Linked DNA regions of Halostagnicola kamekurae. Each later gene encodes a partner of the first gene's protein in a complex. Links are inferred from orthologs where the notes say so. Each region holds a gene or a part of one and is shown in the gene's direction. Other genes may lie near its edges. The genes, in order: tuf, BM348_RS05795 and rpl12p.

The links.
Region 2: the proteins of tuf (region 1) and BM348_RS05795 are in contact, whole or in part, in a crystal structure (PDB 7CSL), measured with the Pyrococcus horikoshii proteins. The link is inferred for Halostagnicola kamekurae from one-to-one orthologs. Residues at the interface, in WP_010885563.1 of Pyrococcus horikoshii: Val16, Lys20, Ser21, Lys62, Arg65, Glu66, Arg67, Gly68, Val73, Ala74, His75, Ile88, Asp89, Ala90, Pro91, Gly92, His93, Asp95, Phe96, Lys98, Asn99, Gly103, Ala104, Asp227, Val228, Tyr229, Ile231, Val234, Val237, Val239; in WP_010884146.1 of Pyrococcus horikoshii: Phe4, Leu6, Val7, Val9, Arg11, Met13, Pro14, Thr15, Asp16, Pro17, Leu38, Ala39, Lys40, Glu44, Pro45, Ile46, Ala47, Phe48, Gly49, Leu50, Tyr56, Leu58, Arg60, Asp61, Glu62, Glu63, Tyr65, Ser66, Phe67, Asp68.
Region 3: the proteins of tuf (region 1) and rpl12p are in contact, whole or in part, in a crystal structure (PDB 3WY9), measured with the Pyrococcus horikoshii proteins. The link is inferred for Halostagnicola kamekurae from one-to-one orthologs. Residues at the interface, in WP_010885563.1 of Pyrococcus horikoshii: Lys125, Glu126, Phe129, Arg132, Thr133, Lys165, Leu166, Thr169, Lys324, Gln326, Leu359, Ala360, Ile369, Glu372, Ile384, Ile422, Ser423, Gln425; in WP_010886059.1 of Pyrococcus horikoshii: Glu96, Glu97, Leu100, Leu103, Ser104, Ala105, Leu106, Phe107, Gly108.

The regions. Positions count from the first base shown.
Region 1 is NZ_FOZS01000001.1:519,807-526,946, forward strand. The notes cover bases 2,894-5,877. They hold tuf (translation elongation factor EF-1 subunit alpha), read left to right. Parts: upstream 2,894-3,743; coding sequence 3,744-5,012; downstream 5,013-5,877. Other genes in these bases: BM348_RS02585 (homoserine dehydrogenase), read left to right, coding at 2,894-3,489; rpsJ (30S ribosomal protein S10), read left to right, coding at 5,018-5,326; BM348_RS02600 (rhomboid family intramembrane serine protease), read left to right, coding at 5,411-5,877. In the rest of the region: BM348_RS02570 (LVIVD repeat-containing protein), read left to right, coding at 1-1,304; BM348_RS02575 (NifU family protein), read left to right, coding at 1,387-1,752; BM348_RS02580 (amino acid-binding protein), read left to right, coding at 1,943-2,542; more of BM348_RS02585, read left to right, coding at 2,542-2,893; more of BM348_RS02600, read left to right, coding at 5,878-6,034; BM348_RS21765 (DUF7563 family protein), read left to right, coding at 6,347-6,637; BM348_RS02615 (cupin domain-containing protein), read right to left, coding at 7,052-7,140. UniProt on the Methanocaldococcus jannaschii protein: GTP hydrolase that promotes the GTP-dependent binding of aminoacyl-tRNA to the A-site of ribosomes during protein biosynthesis.
Region 2 is NZ_FOZS01000001.1:1,134,222-1,141,371, forward strand. What follows is about bases 1,822-4,815. They hold BM348_RS05795 (elongation factor 1-beta), read left to right. Parts: upstream 1,822-3,182; coding sequence 3,183-3,449; downstream 3,450-4,815. Other genes in these bases: BM348_RS05785 (cation:proton antiporter domain-containing protein), read left to right, coding at 1,822-2,872; BM348_RS05790 (HVO_2753 family zinc finger protein), read left to right, coding at 2,995-3,174; BM348_RS05800 (hypothetical protein), read right to left, coding at 3,662-4,093; BM348_RS05805 (50S ribosomal protein L21e), read left to right, coding at 4,222-4,512; BM348_RS05810 (RNA polymerase Rpb4 family protein), read left to right, coding at 4,509-4,815. In the rest of the region: DNA repair protein NreA, read right to left, coding at 1-917; more of BM348_RS05785, read left to right, coding at 1,019-1,821; more of BM348_RS05810, read left to right, coding at 4,816-4,865; BM348_RS05815 (DUF655 domain-containing protein), read left to right, coding at 4,927-5,514; BM348_RS05820 (16S ribosomal RNA methyltransferase A), read left to right, coding at 5,575-6,414; BM348_RS05825 (mechanosensitive ion channel family protein), read left to right, coding at 6,554-7,150. UniProt on the Methanocaldococcus jannaschii protein: Promotes the exchange of GDP for GTP in EF-1-alpha/GDP, thus allowing the regeneration of EF-1-alpha/GTP that could then be used to form the ternary complex EF-1-alpha/GTP/AAtRNA.
Region 3 is NZ_FOZS01000001.1:1,374,789-1,381,836, reverse strand. Bases 1,594-4,485 are described here. They hold rpl12p (50S ribosomal protein P1), read left to right. Parts: upstream 1,594-2,810; coding sequence 2,811-3,161; downstream 3,162-4,485. Other genes in these bases: BM348_RS07100 (HFX_2341 family transcriptional regulator domain-containing protein), read right to left, coding at 4,361-4,485; BM348_RS07115 (50S ribosomal protein L10), read left to right, coding at 1,753-2,796; BM348_RS07120 (50S ribosomal protein L1), read left to right, coding at 1,594-1,751. Outside these bases: BM348_RS07130 (50S ribosomal protein L11), read left to right, coding at 49-525; BM348_RS07125 (amphi-Trp domain-containing protein), read left to right, coding at 662-949; more of BM348_RS07120, read left to right, coding at 1,119-1,593; more of BM348_RS07100, read right to left, coding at 4,486-5,125; BM348_RS21220 (hypothetical protein), read left to right, coding at 5,418-5,879; BM348_RS22405 (hypothetical protein), read right to left, coding at 5,767-7,048. UniProt on the Methanocaldococcus jannaschii protein: Forms part of the ribosomal stalk, playing a central role in the interaction of the ribosome with GTP-bound translation factors.

The DNA.
Region 1 (7,140 bases):
CCGAGGAGCCCACGGGTTCCTACGAGCCGCTGGACCGGGTTTCGCTCGAGGGAGCCGCGGAAGCGGTCGTCGGCGACGACGGCGAGACGGCGTACGTGGCCGGCGTCGACGGCTTCGCTGCCGTGGACGTGTCCGATCCCGAGGAACTGTCGGTGCTGGCCGAGCCGAAGAACTTACTCGAGGACGAGGGCGCGGGCGACGCCGCGGGCGAACGGTTTCTCGACATCCTCGACGTGAAAGTGAGCGACGATCGGCTGGTCGTTGCAGGACCGGCCAACGACCTCAGCGGGGTGTTTCACGGATTCTTAGTGTACGACGTGAGCGACCCCGCCGAACCAGTTCTGGCTGCCGAGCCGTACGAGACGGACTATCATATCCACAACTGCTTTCTCGACGGCGACGTGCTCTACGTGGCCGCGAACGACGTTACGAGCGATACCGGAGCGGCCGATACAGACGGCACCGCGACCGACGCAGACGCCGGTTCGACCGCAGCGGCGCCGGCAAACCCGCTCGTCGTCTTCGATATCTCGGGCGGCGAAATAGAGGAACTCACCCGGTGGTCGCTGCTCGAGTACGAACCCGCGTGGGCGGACGTCGACTGGCTGTTGCGGTATCTCCACGACGTTACCGTCACCGACGATATCGCGGCACTTTCGTACTGGAACGCGGGCACCTACCTGCTCGACGTGAGCGATCCGTCCGATCCGCGAGTGCTCACGCGCTTCCTCGAAACCGACCTCGAGACCCAACGCGAGTACGAGACGGATTTCGAGGTTCGGGACGCGCAGTTCGGCCTGCCAGGCAACGACCACTTCGCCGCGCTCGACGACGCCGGCGACGTCCTCGCGATCGGCCGCGAGAGCTGGGAGACCGACCTCGAGACGGCGACCGGCCCCGGCGGCATCGAGCTCTACGATTTCACCGATCCGACCGAGCCGGTCCACCGGTCGACGATCGACGCCCCGGCGGGCTACGACGGCACGTACGACGGCGAACTCTGGACGACGTCGCACAACTTCGAGCTTCGAGACGGCAACCTCTACTCGTCGTGGTACGGGGGCGGCGTGAAGGTCCACGACATCTCGGACCTCGAGTCGCCGACGGAACTCGCCTGGTGGCGCGAGCCGACGACCGCGTCGTTCTGGACGGCGCGCGTGATCGACCCCAGAGAGGCGTTCCTCGCGAGTAGCACGGCCTACACGAGTGCGGCCGAGCCGGAAAACGCGCTGTATACGTTCCCGATCGAATCCGGCGAGCAGCCCGACCCGCCGTCGCTGACCAATCCGAGTCTCTTTCAGTGAGCCGACCCGTCGCTTCTCGAAACCCTCACGATCGTTCGGACGCAGCGGAACGTATTCTTTCCTCGAGACGCTAGATGCGCCAATGAGTGACTCCCAGACGGAACAGCCGCTCCGCGAGCGCGTCGAACGGTGGCTCGCACGCGAGATGCCGATCATCCAGATGCACGGCGGTACCAGCGCGGTTCGGACCGCGGACCCGGACACCGGCGAGGTCGTCATCGAACTCGGCGGGGGCTGTAGCGGCTGCTCGGTGAGCGATATCACGACGGGCAACATCGAGGCCGAACTCCTCACGTGGGACGAGATCGAGGACATCACCGTCCGCGTCCCCGACGCTCGAGACCAGCTCGGCGGTCCCGATCAGGCCGAATCGATCATGGGAATCGACCGGACCGAAGGCGGCCGGGGCGACTGGGGATCGTCGAACCCCGGAAAAGACCATCTGTAGCCGCCCGTGTTCGGCTTATCTGGATCGTCCGTACTCGGCACTTCTGTAGTCTCCCGTATTCGGCGTTCGATCGCGTGTGGTAGCCGTTGGCGGGGGCGGACAGTTTTGGGAACGACTATACGTTTTTACCCGCCCATTACTCAGATAGTGACTATGACGACGTGTAGACGCCTGCGGGGAGGTGTCGACCATGGGTGATTCGCCCACCCCCGACGGCGCAGGACCCGGATCCAGCACAGTAGACGAAACGCAGTCCAGCGAGCCCAGCTCCGACGGCGGGCTTCGCGCGTACACCGTCCGCCTCGAGCTCGTCGACGAGCCCGGCGAGTTGCTCCGCGCGCTCGCGCCGATCTCCGAAAACGGCGGCAACCTCCTGAGTATTCACCACGAGCGCGGGAACATAACCCCGCGCGGACACATTCCCGTCGAAGTCGACCTCGAGTGTCCGCCGGACCGGTTCGCTGACATCGTCGAATCCCTCCGCGAGGGCGGCGTCAACGTCATCCAGGCCGGAGCGGAACGGTACGGCGGCGAGGTGTCGGTCGTCCTCGTCGGCCACGTCGTCGATACCGACCTCTCCGAGACGCTCTCTGCAATCGAAACCGAAGCGAACGCCGTCGTTCTCGACCTCTCGCTGGCCGCCCCGGACGGAACGAAGGGGATCGCCAGCGCGCGCCTTCGACTCGCTATCGACACCGGCCGCGCCGAGGAGGTACTCGCGTCGATCCGATCGATCGGCGCGGAGAAGGATCTCACCGTCGTCGAACCGCTCCCCGGAGGTGAGGCCTGATGCGACTCGCCGTGTTGGGTGCCGGCTCCGTCGGCACCTCCGTCGTGAACCTCGCGAGCGAGTACGGCCACGAGGTCGTCGCGCTCGCCGACTCGAGCTCCGCGACCGTCGACCCGACGGGTATCGATATTGAGGCCGTCCTCGAGCGCAAGGCGGGCGACGACCCCGTCGGCGACCGCGAGCCGGACGCCGCGTTCGACGCCGACTACGACGTGCTCGTCGAAGCGACCCCGACGACCCTCGGTGACGCGGAACCCGGTTTCACGCACGCGAAACGTGCGCTTGAGGCCGACCGACACGTCGTCCTCGCGAACAAGGGTCCGGTCGCCGAACGCTACGAAGAGATTCAGGCCCTCGCCGCGGACAGTGCGGGATCGATCCGGTTCGAGGCGACCGTCGGCGGCGCGATTCCGGTCCTCTCGACGATCGAGGATTGCACCCCCAACGCGGTCTCCGCCGTCCGCGGCGTCCTCAACGGCACCGCGAACTTCATCCTCACGCGGATGGCCGCCGAGGGGCTCGACTACGAACACGTCCTGACCGAGGCCCAGGATCTGGGCGTCGCCGAAGCCGACCCGACCTTCGACGTCGACGGCACCGACGCGGCGCTCAAGTTCGTCATCCTCGCGAACGTCCTGAACGACGGCGGCTTCTCGCTCGAGGACGCCGACGTCGACGGAATCCAGAACATCCCCGGCAGCGCGCTGGAACTCGCCGCGGAGGACGGCCGAACCATCCGGCTGATCGGTGAAGCTTCCCGTGAGAGCGTCCGCGTCGGGCCGCGGCTCGTGCCCGAACACGGCGCGCTCGCCGTGACCGGCACGCAGAACATCGTCGAGATCGAGACGCGCCACGCGGGTTCGCTCGCCTCGAGCGGTCGCGGCGCGGGTGGCCCAGAGACGGCGACGGCCGTGCTTTCGGACGTCGGTCGACTCCCCGAACTATAGCCGGGTCGCCGTTTCCGCGGTCTTCGGAACCGCGGTTCTTCGGTTCGGTTCGGTTCGTTTTCGGCGTGTGTTCAGATCGTCAAGCGACGGCGTTGTCGCCGACGGTTCGGCGTCCGTTCGCCACCGCCGTCTTCGTGTGAACGTAGCGCAAACCGACAGACGGAACGGGGGTGGTTCGAATACGCTTTCGAAATGGTTTTAACCGCTACTGCCAAAAGAGACCGATATAAGCGCCTTGCGCGTGAGCTACAACAATGAGCGAAGACAAACCGCACCAGAACTTGGCCATCATCGGCCACGTTGACCACGGGAAGAGCACGCTCGTGGGACGACTCCTCTACGAGACGGGGAGCGTACCCGAGCACGTCATCGAACAGCACCGCGAAGAAGCCGAAGAGAAGGGCAAGGGCGGATTCGAGTTCGCCTACGTCATGGACAACCTCGCCGAAGAGCGAGAGCGTGGTGTCACCATCGACATCGCCCACCAGGAGTTCGACACCGATCAGTACTACTTCACGATCGTCGATACGCCTGGCCACCGGGACTTCGTCAAGAACATGATCACCGGCGCGTCCCAGGCGGACCACGCGGTCCTCGTCGTCGCGGCAGACGACGGCGTCGCTCCGCAGACCCAGGAGCACGTCTTCCTCTCGCGGACGCTCGGTATCGAGAAACTGATCGTCGGCGTCAACAAGATGGACATCGTCGACTACTCCGAAGACGACTACAACGACGTGGTCGAGGAAGTCAACAAACTCCTCGATCAGGTCAACTTCGAAGTCGACGACAACTCGTTCATCCCGATCTCGGCCTTCGAGGGCGACAACATCGCCGAGACCTCGGACAACACGCCGTGGTACGACGGCCGTTCGCTCCTCGAGACGCTCAACGACCTGCCGGAGTCCGAGCCGCCGACGGACGCGCCGCTTCGACTCCCGATTCAGGACGTTTACACCATCTCCGGTATCGGTACCGTCCCAGTCGGACGTATCGAGACGGGTGTCATGAACGTCGGCGACAACGTCTCCTTCCAGCCCAGCGACGTGGGCGGCGAAGTCAAGACGATCGAGATGCACCACGAAGAGGTGCCAAAAGCCGAGCCCGGTGACAACGTCGGATTCAACGTCCGCGGCATCGGCAAGGACGACATCCGCCGCGGTGACGTCTGTGGCCCGGCCGACGACCCACCGAGCGTCGCCGAGACGTTCCAGGCGCAGGTCGTCGTCATGCAACACCCCTCCGTCATTACGGCGGGATACACCCCGGTCTTCCACGCACACACCGCACAGGTCGCGTGTACGATCGAGTCCATCGACAAGAAAATCGACTCGTCCTCCGGCGAGGTCGCCGACGAAGACCCCGACTTCATCCAGTCGGGCGATGCCGCGATCGTGACGATCCGGCCACAGAAGCCACTCAGCATCGAGCCATCGAGCGAGATTCCAGAGCTCGGAAGCTTCGCCATCCGCGACATGGGCCAGACCATCGCGGCAGGAAAGGTTCTCGAGGTCGACGAGAAGTAACATAGATGCAACAGGCACGCGTTCGACTCGCGGGCACGAGTCCAGAAGACCTAGACGACATCTGTGACGACGTCCGCGAGATTGCGAACAACACCGGCGTCAACCTCAGTGGACCGATTCCACTGCCGACGAAGACCCTCGAGATCCCGACCCGAAAGTCCCCCGACGGCGAGGGGACCGCGACGTGGGAGCACTGGGAGATGCGCGTCCACAAGCGCCTGATCGATCTGGACGCCGACGAACGCGCACTCCGTCAGCTCATGCGCATTCAGGTGCCAAACGACGTTTCGATCGAGATCGTCCTCGAAGACTAACTCGGAATCGATTCGGGACGCGTTTTTCACCGCCGTCGCACGTTCGGAGTGCACACTTTTGTATTTCGCTGCCGGAGTACACGTATGTCGACTCGCTCGGGAACCGAGAGTCCGATCCTCGAGTTACTCGTCGTCTTCGTGCTCGTGTTCGTCGTGCAGTTTTTGACCTCGATTCTCGGCCTAATGGGCGGCCTGTTCGTTCTCGCCGCGCCGCTGTCGAATGACCCGTGGACGATCGTCACCAGCGTCTACGCCCACGACGGCGTCGGCCACCTGCTCTCGAACTCGATCGCGCTCGTCCTGTTCGGCTGGCCGGTCGCTCGAGCGACGAGTCGCCTGCGATTTCACGCCTTCTTCTTGCTCACGGGCGCCATCGCCGGCGTCTCACAGGTTCTGGTCCTGTCGGGCTTGGGCTCGGGCGGGGCAACTCCGGGCGTACTTGGGGCGAGCGGTGCCGTGTTCGCTCTGCTTGGCTATCTCCTGGCCGGCAACCGGCTCTCGAGCGGCGTCGCATCGGTGATCGACGTTCCCGACTGGGTGACCTACGCCGTCTTCTTCGTGGTCGCCGTCGTCGTCACGCTCACGACGTTCGCACCGGGCGTCGCACTGGTCGCACACTTCACCGGGCTCTTGCTCGGGTTGCTCGCGGGGCGCGCTCGAGTCCTGCACGTCGAATCGTCGACCCAGCGCGATCGACCGTCGCTGTAGCCGCGGGCTCGAGCGTCCTCGAAACACAAGCCTCAAATAGAAACCGGAGTTAGGTGTGTTCGAGGGCTCGTAGATCAGTGGTAGATCGCTTCCTTCGCAAGGAAGAGGCCCTGGGTTCAAATCCCAGCGAGTCCATCGGATTGTTGTCACGTTTCGAATTGTTCCGATAGTCGCTACCTTAGCGGCTAAGTCAGAATTATGCACTTGCCCTTCGAGTGTAGAAACCCCCCTTCAGAATCGAGTGATTGACGGGACGGGATTCACCCCCGCGCCGTTTGGCGATTTCACCGAAGGAAATTCGGGGTGTTCGGCGTGACGGTCGCACCATGGCCGTCTGTTAACGAATCGACCTGTCAGAATTGCGGATCACACGTGACGGATCGGTTCGGCCGGGTGTTCGGCGACGAGAACGACCGAGCCCATCGCTGTGGAAACTGCGATTCTTACCGACGACTGAGCCGGGGGTCCGCCGCCGGTCTCGAGGTTCGGGTTCCCGATTGCGAAAACGGAGGTCGATTCGAGGTGATGACGATCACAATATTTGGACCGACGGCGGCACATCCTCGAACGTTACCGATCATTTGGCGGCTCGGCATCATCTGAGAGAAAGATGCTGTCTTGGTCTGGATCGAAGTAGACTTCCAGCGCCCGTAGAGCGCCTGCGTAGGCGGAAACCATTACAAATATGAAACCAATTAAGATTAAAAGGGCAACTCCGAATATCCTTCTAATTTAGAAACTCCTCTCAATTAACAAATAAATTTCGGTACATTCGTACAGCTACTGGTCGATTTAGGGGTGATCGGGATGTCTGAGCAAGCCTCGCTATTCGACTTCGAGCGCGACGACCTCACCAACGAGCAGCGCCAGGAGATCGCCGAGACACTCAGCACTCGAGTCGTCAGCTTCGAAGCCGAGCAATCGGTGACCATCGATCGAGATTAGTAGTGTTGGTAATACGATTTCTTTATCTATGGATGGCCGTGAAAATCACGGTAAGTATAGAATCTGTTTCGATCACTCGTAGGAATGGCCGTCGCTAATTGGCGGTGCCCCCATACCGATTACGACGACTGGATCCTCACTTTCGGCTGGGTTAAAGGCGC
Region 2 (7,150 bases), 610 kb from region 1 along the record:
CAGATGCTGCCGGGGGCTTTCATCTCGACGAGTTCGAACTCCCACCGGCCGGGTGCGAGGACGATCCAGTACCGATTGCCCATGTACTCGTTGGCCCAAACCTGTACCTCGTCGATGCTCGGATTCGTCCGAATCTGCCCGCGGACGAACTGGCCGACGGTGTCGTCGACGGCGGTGATCGACCACCGCGTCGGGACAAGTCGGCGCTGTTTGGTCTCGCCCAGCGCGCCCGCCGAGAGGATCGAGTTGATCTCGTAGACGTCGAACCCGCGGCGATAGAGGTAGGTCATCGCCCCCTGGGCCTGCCAGTCGTCGTCCTCTAAGGTCTTTTTCACTGCTCGCGGAACGTGGGGATTCTCCCGCAAGTCCGCGTCTCTGGCGTTGGCTCGAGGGCCCCGCGGCGTCGCCACGTCGGTTCCCGCGTCGAGGCCGAGATCGGGCGTGTCGTCGAGTCCGATCTCGAGGTCGACCGGCCGGTCCGAGATCGCCACCTCGCGCTGGACGCCGACGAAGCCGTCCCAGACGTCGTCGACCGACGGCGCGAGCCGACTCGCGATGCTCGGGGAGTCGACGTTGGCGGATTTGCTCGAGTTCAACAGCCCGGTTCGGCGCTGGAGGACGTCGTCGATGGCGTAGCCCTGCTGGTACCACGCCCCGTCGGTGACGTACTCCTCGGCCCGATCTTCGTCGCCGACGGGCGAGAGCAGACCGATCGGGATGTCCGGATAGTTGGATCGCCCGACGAAGATAGAGGGGGCCGTCGACCCGACGAGCGTATCGCCCGAAAGCGACTGTTCGAAGTTCCGCTCGAAGTCCTCGAGGTGGTCCGTGATCGCGTAGGACTTCTCCTTCGCGAGCCGCCGTCGCTCGGCTTCCTCGTCGGGCTCTAACTCCTCGATGTAGTCGTCGAGGCGCATTACCGGCTGTAGGGCCGGACCGGGTTTGAATGTTGAGTTCGCGATCGGAACTCCGAACGCGGTGGTACCATTTAACACACCGCTCGTGCTCCGCTACGGTAGTGGCAGACGAGATCCTCTTCGTCGCCGTCGGCATCCTCGCGTTCGGCATCGGAGCGCAGGTTCTCGCCAAGCGATTGGAGGTTCCGAGCGTGTTGTTTCTGATCGTCATCGGCGTGCTCGCCGGGCCGGAGGGGCTCTCTTTCGTGACCCCGGAGACGTTCGGGAACGGACTCTCGGCGATCGTCGGACTCAGCGTCGCCATCATCATCTTCGACGGCGCGTTTCACCTCCGGCGAGAGAAACTCGCGCTGGCGCCGAGAGCCATCTTCAGGCTGACGACGGTCGGCGCGCTGCTTACGTTCCTCGGAACCGGCGTCGCGGTCAGGTACTTCCTCGGGACCTCCTGGGGCCTCGCGTTTCTGATCGGTGCGTTGCTCGTCGCGACCGGGCCGACGGTCATCACGCCGATCCTCGAGGTGATTACCGTCAGAGAACACGTCACCTCCGCGCTCGAGGCCGAGGGGATCGTCAACGACGTGACCGCCGCCATCCTCGCGATCGTGATCTTCGAGACCGTCGTCGTCGGGGACTCGCCCGCGCTGGTCCCGCCGGCGTTCCTCCAGCGGCTCGCGGCGGGGATCGGCATCGGCATCGTCGTCGCCGGTATCGTCCGCTACCTGCTGGTTTCGGTCGACCAACCGGCCGGAAGCGCGCCGCAGATCGCTCGGCTCGTGACCGTGACGGGCGCGATCGTCTCCTTCGGCCTCGCCGAGTCAGTGTTTCCGGAGACTGGCGTCGCCGCCGCCGCGACCGCCGGTATCGTCCTCGGGAACGTCGATATCCCACACCGGGCGTCGGTCCTCGAGTTCAACCGCGATCTCACGCTGATCGTGCTCTCGTTCGTGTTCATCTCGCTGGCCGCGCTGATCGACTTCGACTCCCTGTTCGGACTCGGCACCGGCGGCATCGCTGTCGTCGTCGCGGTGACGCTTTTCATCCGTCCGATTCTGGTCGCGTTCTCGACGACCGATCGTCGGTTCAGCCGCGAGGAACGGCTCTTCCTCTCGTTCGTCGGCCCCCGCGGGATCGTCCCCGCGTCGGTCGCGACCCTGTTCGCGCTCGAACTCGAGGCCGCGGGCCAGTTCGAGGCCTCCCAGACGCTCGCGGGAACGGTGTTTCTGGTGATCTTCATCACCGTCGTCATCCAGGCGGGCTTCGCTCGCCAGATCGCGGAGTACTTTCAGGTGATTCCAATGCGCACGATAATCGTCGGCGGCGGCCGAATCGGTCGGGCCCTCGCCACGCGACTGGAGAAACGAGGCGAAAACGTGGTGCTGGTCGATCGGGACCCCGAGGTCGTTACCCGGTTACAGGAAGCGGGATTCGCGGCCGCCGCCGGGAACGGAACCGACGACTCCGCTCTTCGAGATGCGGGTATCGACGACGCCAAGATCGTCGTCGCGACGACCGCGGACGACGATACGAACCTGCTGGTCTCACAGCTCGCGCGGACGAAGTTCGACGTCGAAACCGTCGTCGCCCGCGTCAACGACCCCGAGAACGTCGACGCCTTCGAGACGCTCGGCGTGCGCGCGATCGACGTCTCGAGCGCGACGGCGTGGTCGATCGACAACGAGATCGAACGCCCCGCGCTGGCCCACTGGATGACCGAACTCGGCGAGGGCCACGACGCACAGGAGATTACCGTCACGGCCACGGACCTGCCAGGCTCGACCATCGCCGAACTGGACGCCGAGATTCCCGACGGCTGTATCGTCGCTGTGCTCGCTCGAGAGGGCGAGACCTACGTTCCGAACGCGGACACCGTCCTCGAGGAGGGAGACCACGTGACCTTCATCGGTCGCGACGACGCCGTTCGATCCGCGGTGCGACGATTCCACCCGCACGATTGACCGACGGCGTCGGCCAGTCGTGAACGCAGCTACGGTCGGGCCTCGAGAGGCCCCGTTTCGGCCGACTCGCGGGCGAGTATCGAAAGACAACCGTTAAAAGCGGCGGGCGGAAAGGTAGCGGTATGAGTTCCACGGATAGACGAGAGACGCGCTCCTGTGTCTCTTGTGGGATCAACATCTCGGGAACGAACGCTGCAGCGTTCAAGTGCCCCGAATGTGGCAACCAGATTTACCGCTGTGCAAAGTGCCGGAAACAGAGCAACCTCTACGAGTGTGACGACTGCGGGTTCACCGGACCTTAAGTACGACAATGGGGAAAGTAGCCGCCAAAATCAAGGTCATGCCGAACAGTCCCGAGATCGACCTCGACGCGCTCCAAGAGCGCCTCGAGAGCGCGCTCCCGGAGGGCGCCAAAATCAACGGCACCGAACGCGAGGAGGTCGCGTTCGGTCTCGTCGCCCTGTACGCGACGGTCATCGTCCCCGACGGCGCGGGCGGGACCGAAACCGTCGAGGAGAGCTTCGGCGACGTCGAAGGCGTCGAGAGCGTCGGCGTGGAGAACGTCGGTCGAATCTAACGCGGTAGTCGATTTCGAAACGGTACTTCGATTTCTCGAGCGGCGGATCGTTCCATGAGCGCCCCGCTCCCGAGACAGCTGACTATCCTTCGACGGTTGCTCTCGGCCTTTAGACGGTTTCGTGTCACTGTTTTGTGATGTGTTCGTCTCCCGATCACGAAAAGCGACGGGGCGATCGAACCGGTGATTCGTGCGGCTTCGATCCGAGTCGTTCAGTTGTCCGGCCCTCGAGCGCCGAGGTCGGCTTCCGATACCATCTGCGCGCCGGTCGGCGAGAGGTCGACCGTGACGTCCTCGGAGACGGCCTTGCTGATCTCGTCTAGGTTTCCGGCCAGAACCGTCAGAACGTCCTGCGGATCGATGTAGATCAACATGTTGCCGTCCTGGCCTTCGGTCACGAGCTGCAGGTCGTTCAACGCGACCTGATTGTCCTGGATGGACGCGGCCACCACGGGCAGCGCGGTCGGTTTCCCCTGTTCGTCCTCGCGCACCTTTCGAATGTGGACTGCGTCGAGATCGATGATGTCCTTGTACTCTTTGATCTGTTCGGCGCAGTTGACCATGTCGTTGATGACGTCGGTCCGCTTGTCGTTGCCGTGGTCGCCGTCGAGACAGTGCTGGCAGACGCGCAGTTCGATTTGCATGAGTGGTCCTATCGGGCCCGGACCGATGAGATTTCCGCTTCGCGGGTCGGGTGAGAGAGCGGGCGTGGTACTCGTCGCGCGAAGACGTGCGTTTTATAACCGTCACCGCTCAAATCAGTCGTACGACTATGCCGAAATCTAATGGGCCACGCCAAGGAACTCGGAGAAAACTCGCGAACGATCCTCGGGACCGCGGTACGTCGCCGCCACAGCGGGCGATTCAGGACTACGACGACGGACAGAAAGTCCACCTGAAGATCGACCCGAGCATTCCTGACGGACGTTTCCATCCGCGATTCGACGGGCAGACTGGACGCGTCGTCGGGAAACAGGGGAGCGCGTTCAAAGTCCAGATCAACGACGGCGGCAAGGACAAAACGGTGCTCGTCTCGGCCGCGCACATGAGCGCGCAGGAATGACGATCTTCAAAGAGATCGTCGACGAGGAGTTCCTGACGGTCTCGGACGTGAAGGAACACCTCGCCGATATCGAGACCGAACGCGCGCTCGAGGAGGACCGAGAGCTTCGCTACGAGCTCGCGCGGACGATCGAGCACGTCAACCGGTTCGCCGTCCTCGACCCCGAGGACGCACAGGCGCTGGTCGAGGATCTCCAGGACCACGAGAAAGTCGACGAGGAAACCGCCTACAAGATCACGAACCTCCTCCCACAGGACCGAGACGAACTCCGATCGGTCTACGCACAGCAGCGCTACTCGCTGTCGGGAGACGAACTCGACGAGATTCTCAACACCATCGCCCGGTACGCCTGACTCGGGAACTGTGTGATAGCGAGCCGACTCTTTAAGTACGCCGTCACCGTATCGAACCTTAATGAGCGAAGCCGAGCGCGACGAGACGAACGTACGCCGGACGGTTGTGCTTGATTACCTCGCACACGGCCTCTCCGACGACGGCCGCCCGCAGTACGCGAAGTCGCCAGCGGGGTACGCGATGGACATCGAGGACTTCTCCCTCTACGAGGTCGCGTTCGACGAGGACGAACGACTCACGATCGGAAGCGAGGTCGTCGTCGAACCCGCCGAAGAGCGGGACATCGTGGTCGAGGCGCGCGAGGTCGAGTATGACGACCTGTCGTCGGGTGCACAGTCCGAACTCGAGTACGTCGTTCAGGACTTGGTCGCAGACCACGAAGAGCGCTTCGTCGATTTCTACAACGAGGCACAGCCGATCACGTTACGGCTCCACCAGTTGAACCTCCTGCCGGGCATCGGGAAGAAACTCAGAAACGGCATCCTCGACGAACGAAAGCGCAAGCCGTTCGACGACTTCGAGGAACTGGCAGATCGGGTCTCCGGGTTGCACGATCCGGACGAGATCCTCGTCGAACGGATCATTCAGGAGTTGCGCGACGACGATCTGAAGTACAAGACGTTCGTGGGCCAACGCGATCAGGAGTAGCGTCCGCTTTCTGACGCCGAGACGGTGCGTTTACACGCCGGGAACTCGAAGCGCCGAGCGATGAGAGACCCAGACGGCCTGATCGCTCGAGCCGGCGTTCGGGGCGATCCGGACCGGGACCAGCACTTTCTGATCGACGACCGCGTGCTCGATCGGCTGCCGACGTATCTGACAGAAATCGACGCTGATACGTCCCACGTGCTCGAGATCGGTGGCGGAACCGGCGCGCTGACGGATCGGCTGCTCGCGGTCGCCGACGCGGTGACCGTGATCGAGCGCGACCGGAAGCTGGCCGCGTTCCTTCGCGAGGAGTTCGCCGACGAAATCGAGGACGGACGACTGACGGTCGTCGAAGGGGACGCACTCGAGGTCGAGTTACCCGGGTTTACGGCGTCCGTTTCGAACCTCCCCTACGGCGTCTCGAGTGAGATCACGTTTCGGCTGCTGCCGGAATCCCGGCCGCTCGTGTTGATGTTCCAGCAGGAGTTCGCCGAACGGATGGTCGCCGAGCCCGGGGCGTCCGAGTACGGCCGACTGTCGGTGTCGACCCAGCACTACGCGGACGTCGAACTCGTCGAAACGATCCCGAAAGAGGCGTTTTCGCCGCCGCCCGCGGTCCAGAGCGCGGTCGTCCGGCTCGCGCCGCGCGACCCGGAGTACGAAGTCGACGACGAAGGGTTCTTCCTCCGGTTCGTCAAGGCGCTTTTCACGCAGCGCCGGAAGACGATGCGAAACGCCGTTCGGAACACGGGCCACATCTCGAGGCTCGCGGATCCCGACGCGGTCGTCGACGCGGCCGACGAGGACCTGCTTCGAAAGCGCCCCGACGCCGTGACGCCCGCCGAGTTCGCCGCGCTCGCGAACCTCGCGACGGACGTGAGCGATCGAACCGACGGCTGAGTACCGAAACCGACGGCGACTGAGTATCAGAAGCGACGCTCTCACGGCAGAGTACCGACAGTTCTCGCGGACAGTTTCCACCGCGGTCGACCGACGGATACAGGTGGGTCCAACGACGAAACGATCGAAAGGGACAGAGATGTTCGAGGTACTCTTCGGGCTCGACTGGTTGGGGGAGCAGTTTTCGACGTCGACCCAGCGCCTCGTCGTGACGATCGCGACGGTTGGGGTGTTGCTCTACGTCGTGGTGTCGTACCAGCGGATACAGAACTGGCTTTCCACCCGAACACGCGCGCTGTACGCCGATTTCGTCACGATGTTTCTCCTCTTTTGTGCCTGTGGTGTCGCGCTCGCGGTCATCCTCGGCGTCTGGCAGGAAACGACACTGATTACGAACGAATTCGAGCGTCTGAACCCCCAGTCACCGGAGATCGCTCGCGCCGTCATCTCCGCGATCCTCCTCCTGAGCGGGTTTATCGTGACGCGTTTCGTCCGGCGGGTCATACAGGAGTTGTTCAGTTCGTCGACGGCCGTCACCGACCACCAGCGCGAGGTCACCCATCGCCTTACACAGGTGGCGATCTGGGCGCTCACGATGGTCGTGATTCTGGGCGTCTGGATCGACGACTTGAACGGGCTGTTGGTCGGCGCGGGCCTGTTCGGTGCGGGGCTCGGAATGGCGGCCAAGCAGACGCTGAGTTCGGTCCTCGCGGGATTCGTCCTGATGTTCTCGCGG
Region 3 (7,048 bases), 850 kb from region 1 along the record:
CTGCCCGAAAAAGCAACCCTTAAAACTCGAGCGAGGATTCATTCGGGTATGGCTGGAACCATCGAAGTGCTCGTTCCGGGTGGCCAGGCCAACCCTGGCCCACCGCTCGGTCCCGAGCTCGGACCGACGCCCGTCGACGTGCAGTCGGTCGTCAACGACATCAACGAACAGACCGAAGCGTTCGACGGCACCGAAGTACCCGTCACCGTCGAGTACGACGAAGACGGCTCCTACTCGATCGACGTCGGCGTCCCGCCGACGGCGGCGCTCGTCAAAGACGAGGCCGGCTTCGAGACGGGAAGCGGCGAACCACAAACGGATTTCGTCGCCGACATCTCGGTCGAACAGGTCAAAACGATCGCCGAGCAGAAACATCCGGACCTGCTCGCCTACGACACGAAAAACGCCGCCAAAGAGGTCGTCGGCACCTGCGCTTCGATGGGCGTCACCATCGAGGGTGAGGACGCCCGCGAGTTCAAGGCGAAGGTCGACGACGGCGAGTACGACGACGTCCTCGTCGAGTAACTCGAGAGCTCCCCGGTCGAGCTCGCGGTTTTCGTTGTTCGTTTCTCGAGACACATCGTTCGGTAATAGATCGCACTTCCAGCAACCGGCACGGACCGGGGGTAGCGTTATTTTTCTGGGCCCGAAAGCCACGTCTATGTCCGACGATGAGACAGAACTCGAGTACGAAAGCACGCTCTCACGCGAAGAAATCGCGACCCACTTCGAGACGTTCGCGGAGAACCTGCGTTCCACAGAGGGATTCGACCTCGAAATAGGCGACGAAACGGTCGCCCTCGCACCGCCCGAGTCGCTCGAGTTCGAACTCGAACTCGAGGACGAACCCGAGGACGACGGCGTCGAGCGAAGCATCGAGTTCGAGCTCGAGTGGATGCGCACCGACGAAGAGGATCCGCTCCCCGAACTCGACGTCGTCGAAGAGTAACCGAACGGGCGCGATTTTCACGACCCCGTTAGTCCCTCGCATGGCGTTGTCGTCCGCGAGCGCGCGGTTCGACGGTTTTAAGTTCGTCATGGGATTTCTCTCAAAGGAGACAGGCTTCGCCTGTTTCACTGACCCGTAGGAGCATCCCTGCGTACTACGGAGGTGAACGATGGCAAATTCGGATATCGAAACAGCAGTCGCTCGAGCGCTCGAGGACGCGCCGGATCGGAACTTCACCGAGACGGTCGACCTCGCAGTCAACTTGCGCGACCTAGATTTAGACGAACCGTCGAATCGTGTCGACGAGTCCGTCGTCTTGCCGTCCGGAACCGGCCAGGAAACCCAAATTATCGTCATCGCCGAGGGAGAAACCGCAGTCCGCGCCGAAGAGGTCGCGGACGACGTTCTCTCGGGCGACGACGTGGCCGATCTGGACGACGACGAGGCCAAAGACCTCGCAGACGAGACGGACTTCTTCATCGCCGAAGAGGAGATGATGCAAGATATCGCCCGGCACCTCGGGACCATTCTCGGTCCGCGAGGGAAGATGCCGGACCCGCTCTCGCACGACCAGGACGTCGTCGAGACCGTCAACAGACTCAAGAACACGGTTCAGATCCGCTCGCGGGATCGGCGCACGTTCCACACGCGCGTCGGTGCCGAAGACATGAGCGCGGAGGACATCGCCGACAACGTCGACGTTATCCTTCGCCGACTCCACGCCGACCTCGAGAAGGGTCCACAGAACATCGATTCGGTCTTCCTGAAGACGACGATGGGCCCGTCCGTGGAGGTGGCCTGAGATGAGCGCAGAAGCCGAGCGCAAAACTGAGAACCTGCCGCAGTGGAAAGAACAGGAGGTCGCCGAACTCTCGGAGCTCATCGAGAACTACGAGAGCATCGGCGTGGTCGGCATCGCCGGCATTCCGAGCAAACAGCTCCAGGACATGCGCCGCGGCCTCCACGGCACCGCCGTGGTCCGCGTCAGCCGAAACACGCTCCAGACGCACGCGCTCGAGGAAGCCGGGCTCGACGAACTCGTCCCTCACATCGAGGGACAGGTCGGGCTGGTCGCGACGGACAGCAACCCGTTCGCACTCTACAAGGAACTCGAGGCCTCGAAGACGCCCGCCCCGATCAACGAGGGCGAGGTCGCCCCGAACGACATCGTCATCCCGGAGGGTGACACCGGCGTCGATCCCGGTCCGTTCGTCGGCGAACTCCAGAGCATCGGCGCGAACGCGCGCATCGAGGACGGTTCGATTCAGGTCATGGAGGACTCGACGGTCCTCGAGGCCGGCGAAGAGGTGTCGGCCGACCTCTCGAACGTGCTCAACGAACTCGGCATCGAACCGAAGGAGGTCGGACTCGACCTCCGCTCGGTCGTCGCCGAGGGCGTGCAGTTCGACCCCGAAGACCTCGACATCGACGTCGACGCCTACGAGAGCGACGTGGCGACGGCCGCGGCCCGCGCACGGAACCTCGCGATCAACGCGACGTTCCCGACCGACGCGACCGCGCCGACGCTCATCGCGAAGGCGACGGGCGAGGCCAAGAGCCTCGGCCTGCAGGCGGCGATCGAGTCCCCCGACCTCGCCGACGACCTCGTGAGCAAGGCGGACGCACAGCTTCGTGCGCTCGCCGCCCAGATCGAGGACGAGGAGGCGCTGCCGGAGGAACTCCAGGGCGTCGAGGCGCCGACTGCCACGCAGGCGGAACCCGACGACGAAGACGAATCGGCTGACGACCAAGACGACGAGGCCGACGCTGACACCGACGTCGACGACGAAGACGACGAAGACGATGATTCCGGTGGCGGCGAAGGGCTCGGCGAAATGTTCGGTTAATTGAGGTTACAACAATGGAATACGTATACGCTGCACTCATCCTGAACGAAGCGGACGAAGAGATCAACGAAGACAACCTGACGGACGTACTCGACGCGGCCGGCGTCGACGTCGAAGAGTCTCGAGTCAAGGCGCTCGTCGCCGCGCTCGAGGACGTCGACATCGACGAGGCCGTCGACGAGGCCGCAGCAGTTCCCGCCGCGGGCGGCGCAGCGGGCGGCGCGGCCGCAGCGGAAGGTGGCGCTGACGAGGGTGGAGACGACGAAGCCGACGAAGCCGACGACGCCGATGCAGGAGGCGACGAGGACGAAGACGACGAAGACGAAGGCGACGGCGGCGAAGGTCTCGGCGAACTCTTCGGATAACTCGCCTCGAGACGATTTCGACCCTTTCTTTCGACGATACGGGCGTAGCTCTGCCAGCGGGGAGCGAAGCCACCGATCGACGCCCGAGAGTTAATAACTGATCCCGCGGCCAGACCCGGCATGGCCGTCCCCGTTCTCGAGTCGCTGGTCGATCCCGCGCTGTCGGCCCAGCTCGTCGCGTGGGTACTCGCGGGTGCGGCCCTCGGTAGCTGTAGCGGGCTGATCCCGGGACTGCACGCGAACAACTTCGCGCTGTTGCTGGCGGGCGTCGCGCCCTCGGTTCCCGGGCGGCCGCTTTTCGTCGGCTGTGCGATGCTCGCGGCTGGCGTCGTCCACACGTTCGTCAACGCCGTTCCGGCGATGGCGCTCGGAGTGCCGGACGCCGAGATGGCGGTCACCGCGCTGCCCGCACACCGAATGGTGCTCGAGGGCCGCGGGTACGAGGCGATCCGCCTCTCCGCGCTCGGGAGTCTGCTCGCAGTTCTCGCGGCGGTCCCGCTCGCGCTCCCGATCACCTGGGGCGTCACTGCCGTCTATCCGACGATCAGCGCGAACCTCTCGATCGTGCTCGCGATGGTCGTCGTCGCACTGATCGCCTCGGAGCGCACCTGGAAGCGATGTGCGGGGGCCGCCCTCTCGTTCGGTCTGGCGACGGCACTCGGCGCGGCGACGCTCGATCTCACCCCCGACGCGCCCCTCGAGGCCGGCGGGATGCTCGCGCCGCTTTTCGCCGGACTGTTCGGCGCACCCGTACTGATCGAAGCGATTCGCGGCGGCGGCGTCCCGCCCCAGCGCGACGAAGCGATTCGGATGCCGCGTCGGCTGGTCGGGATAACGGCGCTTGCGGGTTCGTTCGCGGGCGCCGTCGTCGGGTACGTTCCGGGTATCTCGGCGGCTATCGCTGCGGTCGCCGTCCTCGTCTTCGTTCCAGGCGAATCGGGGAATCGGGGGTACATCGTCGCGACGAGCGGCGTCGACACGGCAAACTCGATCTTTGTGTCCACTCAGTATTACTTCGTATTACGTAGAATTACTTCTAACCACTAATAGTTGGTGCATCATATAACCGTGTTAGTAGAGTGATTTTTTATATATTTTGAACAACGGAACGAATTTCGAACCGAATTGGGTAGTCCAGATTTTTAACAGACACACGTCCAAATTTCCGGTATATATCAACTTTATTTGGATGGAATTAACTACTCCACAGTATATTCATCCTCGATAAGATACCGAAATGCATGGAGGGTGTTCTGTCCATCGGAAGTGAGTTTCACGATTTTCTCACGACCTTTCTTTTCTGTGGTAACATACCCATCATCTTCCAAGGGGTTTATTACGTGGTTGTCTAAGAGCCGGTATTTTCCTTTCTGTTCTACATCATGGTCTGCAATGAACGGTAGACCTATCTCCTCCCCAAATTCAATTAGTTCTCCCTTTGTTGGGGCTGAGTCCTCTGACGTTCTTTCCTTGATGAAATTTAGAACTGCAATTTCTTGATAATCTGGCGAATCAATTGGATAGCGTGGTAGCTTTGTTATTTCAGCGACTCCTTCGGGCGGTGTTGGGCCATAATCTTTCGCTTGAACATAATAAGGAGTTGCATCAGCAACCATACAGGCAATCATCCCTGCAATCGCGGTCACTTTTCCACCCGTTGATAGATTCACGTACACATCTTCCGAACTGAACTCGTTAATCTTCTCGGCAATCATGCCGAGAGCATCATACATATTGAAAAGCCTACATTTATCCTTCTCGGAGTCTATTCCATATTCATCCAGCTTATCTTGAATTTCCTTTATTCGGTCTTCTTCATCATCATCGTCGGACTCATGCATTAGCAGGATGACTGTATCAGCTTTCAATTCCTTAGCAGGGAGGTGCGCCCGGTCAAACTCAAACCCGATTGGCATGATATGGACTCGATTCTCTACCTTGAAATCAAATTCTGACTGTTGCATACTTATACCGGAGTCGCGAAACCACTTATAGTATGGGTGATTCCGTACTATCAAGAACAATCGAGTAATCTCTGATGGCATAACTACCTCCACAAAAGTCTTTTTAACGGCCATCACCTATTGGGAATCAGAAGAGACCGCACTAATGCGGGTTGGACCCTGAAGAAATATGTTGGATACCATGCACCGACCGACTGAGGCTCGTTCTCCACCTGCCAAAGTTGCGAGCGAGCCAATGAGGTTGAACCGAACCTTTCAGCCCGACTTGGGACTGTTGCCTGTCGGTGTGGTTGTGACACAGACTGGTAGCAGGAGCAATGTAAGCTTTACCCAAAAAATCGGGCTGGCAAATATGTCACAAGATATGGCATCACGTCAAGACCAAATCGACCAGCTCGTAGAGTTCGTAAATAAATCAGGAAAGGTGTCTGTGTCGGACATCGCTGATGAACTCGACATCAGCCACAGTTACGCCTATTCGCTCGCTATGGACGCTATGGAAGAAGACAGAATCGACGGAGACCGAAATACTCCAGTTATCGGTTATGTCTTCGAGCGAAATGACGACGATAGCGATTTAGAGGTTCTAACGAGCCGAAAGGGGCTACTCTGGGCAGTCAAGAAGTATGCTCCTGAACGACTTAGCGAGGCACGCTCGAAGAAGACACTGAAAAGTCTTCGCCGGTTCGTCCGAAATCAAATCGCGGATGGGACCGTTCCAGTGAACTGGGCATGGAGACTTTACCCCGCCTAAGCTGAACATGAGGGGGCGGGAAGCTTTGGTGGCTATTCTTACCGCCCCATTTGTAGCAGTTCTTTTCAGGGCTTTGGAACAGATAATGTCTATAACTTTTATGACACTTCGGCCACGAACAAGTGGGCAGTGGGGTCAAGTTATGGATTCGGTGTTCCACTCGTGGAAGCTGTCTTGGACTCTCCTGAACTTGGCTTCCAATCTCGAATACCTCATGGCATGGATTGCTCTTGCTTTTCTCGTTGTGGGGTTCCTCCGAGGGTTTCTCAACAATGGTTCTTTTTGACTTTTTTGTGCTTCGACAAGTGTTCCTGTCTTCAACATTGGTTAGTTGGATTCCTGAAGAGGTGCGGAAGCCTCGAGATGAAGCGGCCCACTCAATCGCTCCCTGCATGGCTTCGGCTTCAGACATATCGTCAACCCCAGAGACATGCGGAATTTGCGTAGCGACGTAACGGGAGAGCTTTGAGACTGTCCCTCGCTCCCGGTCGGTCTTGCCGATGGGCTTCAAATCCTGCGATGGGATAGTGTTGACCTTGACGGCATCCTCGAGCGGGTGTTGTTCTTGGCTCGCTATATCACAATTGTTGATGAATGACTCGACAGCAGGTGCAAAAGTGTCGGGTGAGGGATTGCCGTCAATCCACATGACAATGTGCCAATGGCTAACGCCTTGGTCCGTCGCTCCCCGGACAGCGGCATACTCAAACTTGTACTCCCGAAGGTGGTAGCGGAGCGTAGCAAAGACGTTGCTCAGAGGTTCGGTAAGAGCTTCAGTATGCTCGAGGGGGGTAATCCACTCCCCGCCGAAGACGGGGTTGGCAGTGAGTGTGAGCATGGCCACTGTTGGGTTATCGTACTCCTGTCGGAGTTGTCTATCAGTGGACAGCAAAGCACCGTAGCGCCGTCTTGCTCGCCCGAGAAGGGTTCCCGATGTATACCTCTCGTTAGCGGCTTCCCCCGCTCTGTGGGCCTTGTAGACGTCTGTCGCTTCGGCAAGGGTCAACCCTGCAAGCTCCTTGACGGTAAGGTCAACTGGTGAGTCTTCGGCCAGTAACTGCGTTTCGCTTCGGGGAGTACCAATTTTTGCGCTTGGACAAGTATGCCCGTCGCTATCAGGAGACGGTAAACACACGCCGCCCTCGTACTCTCCGCTGGTCGTTACTTCA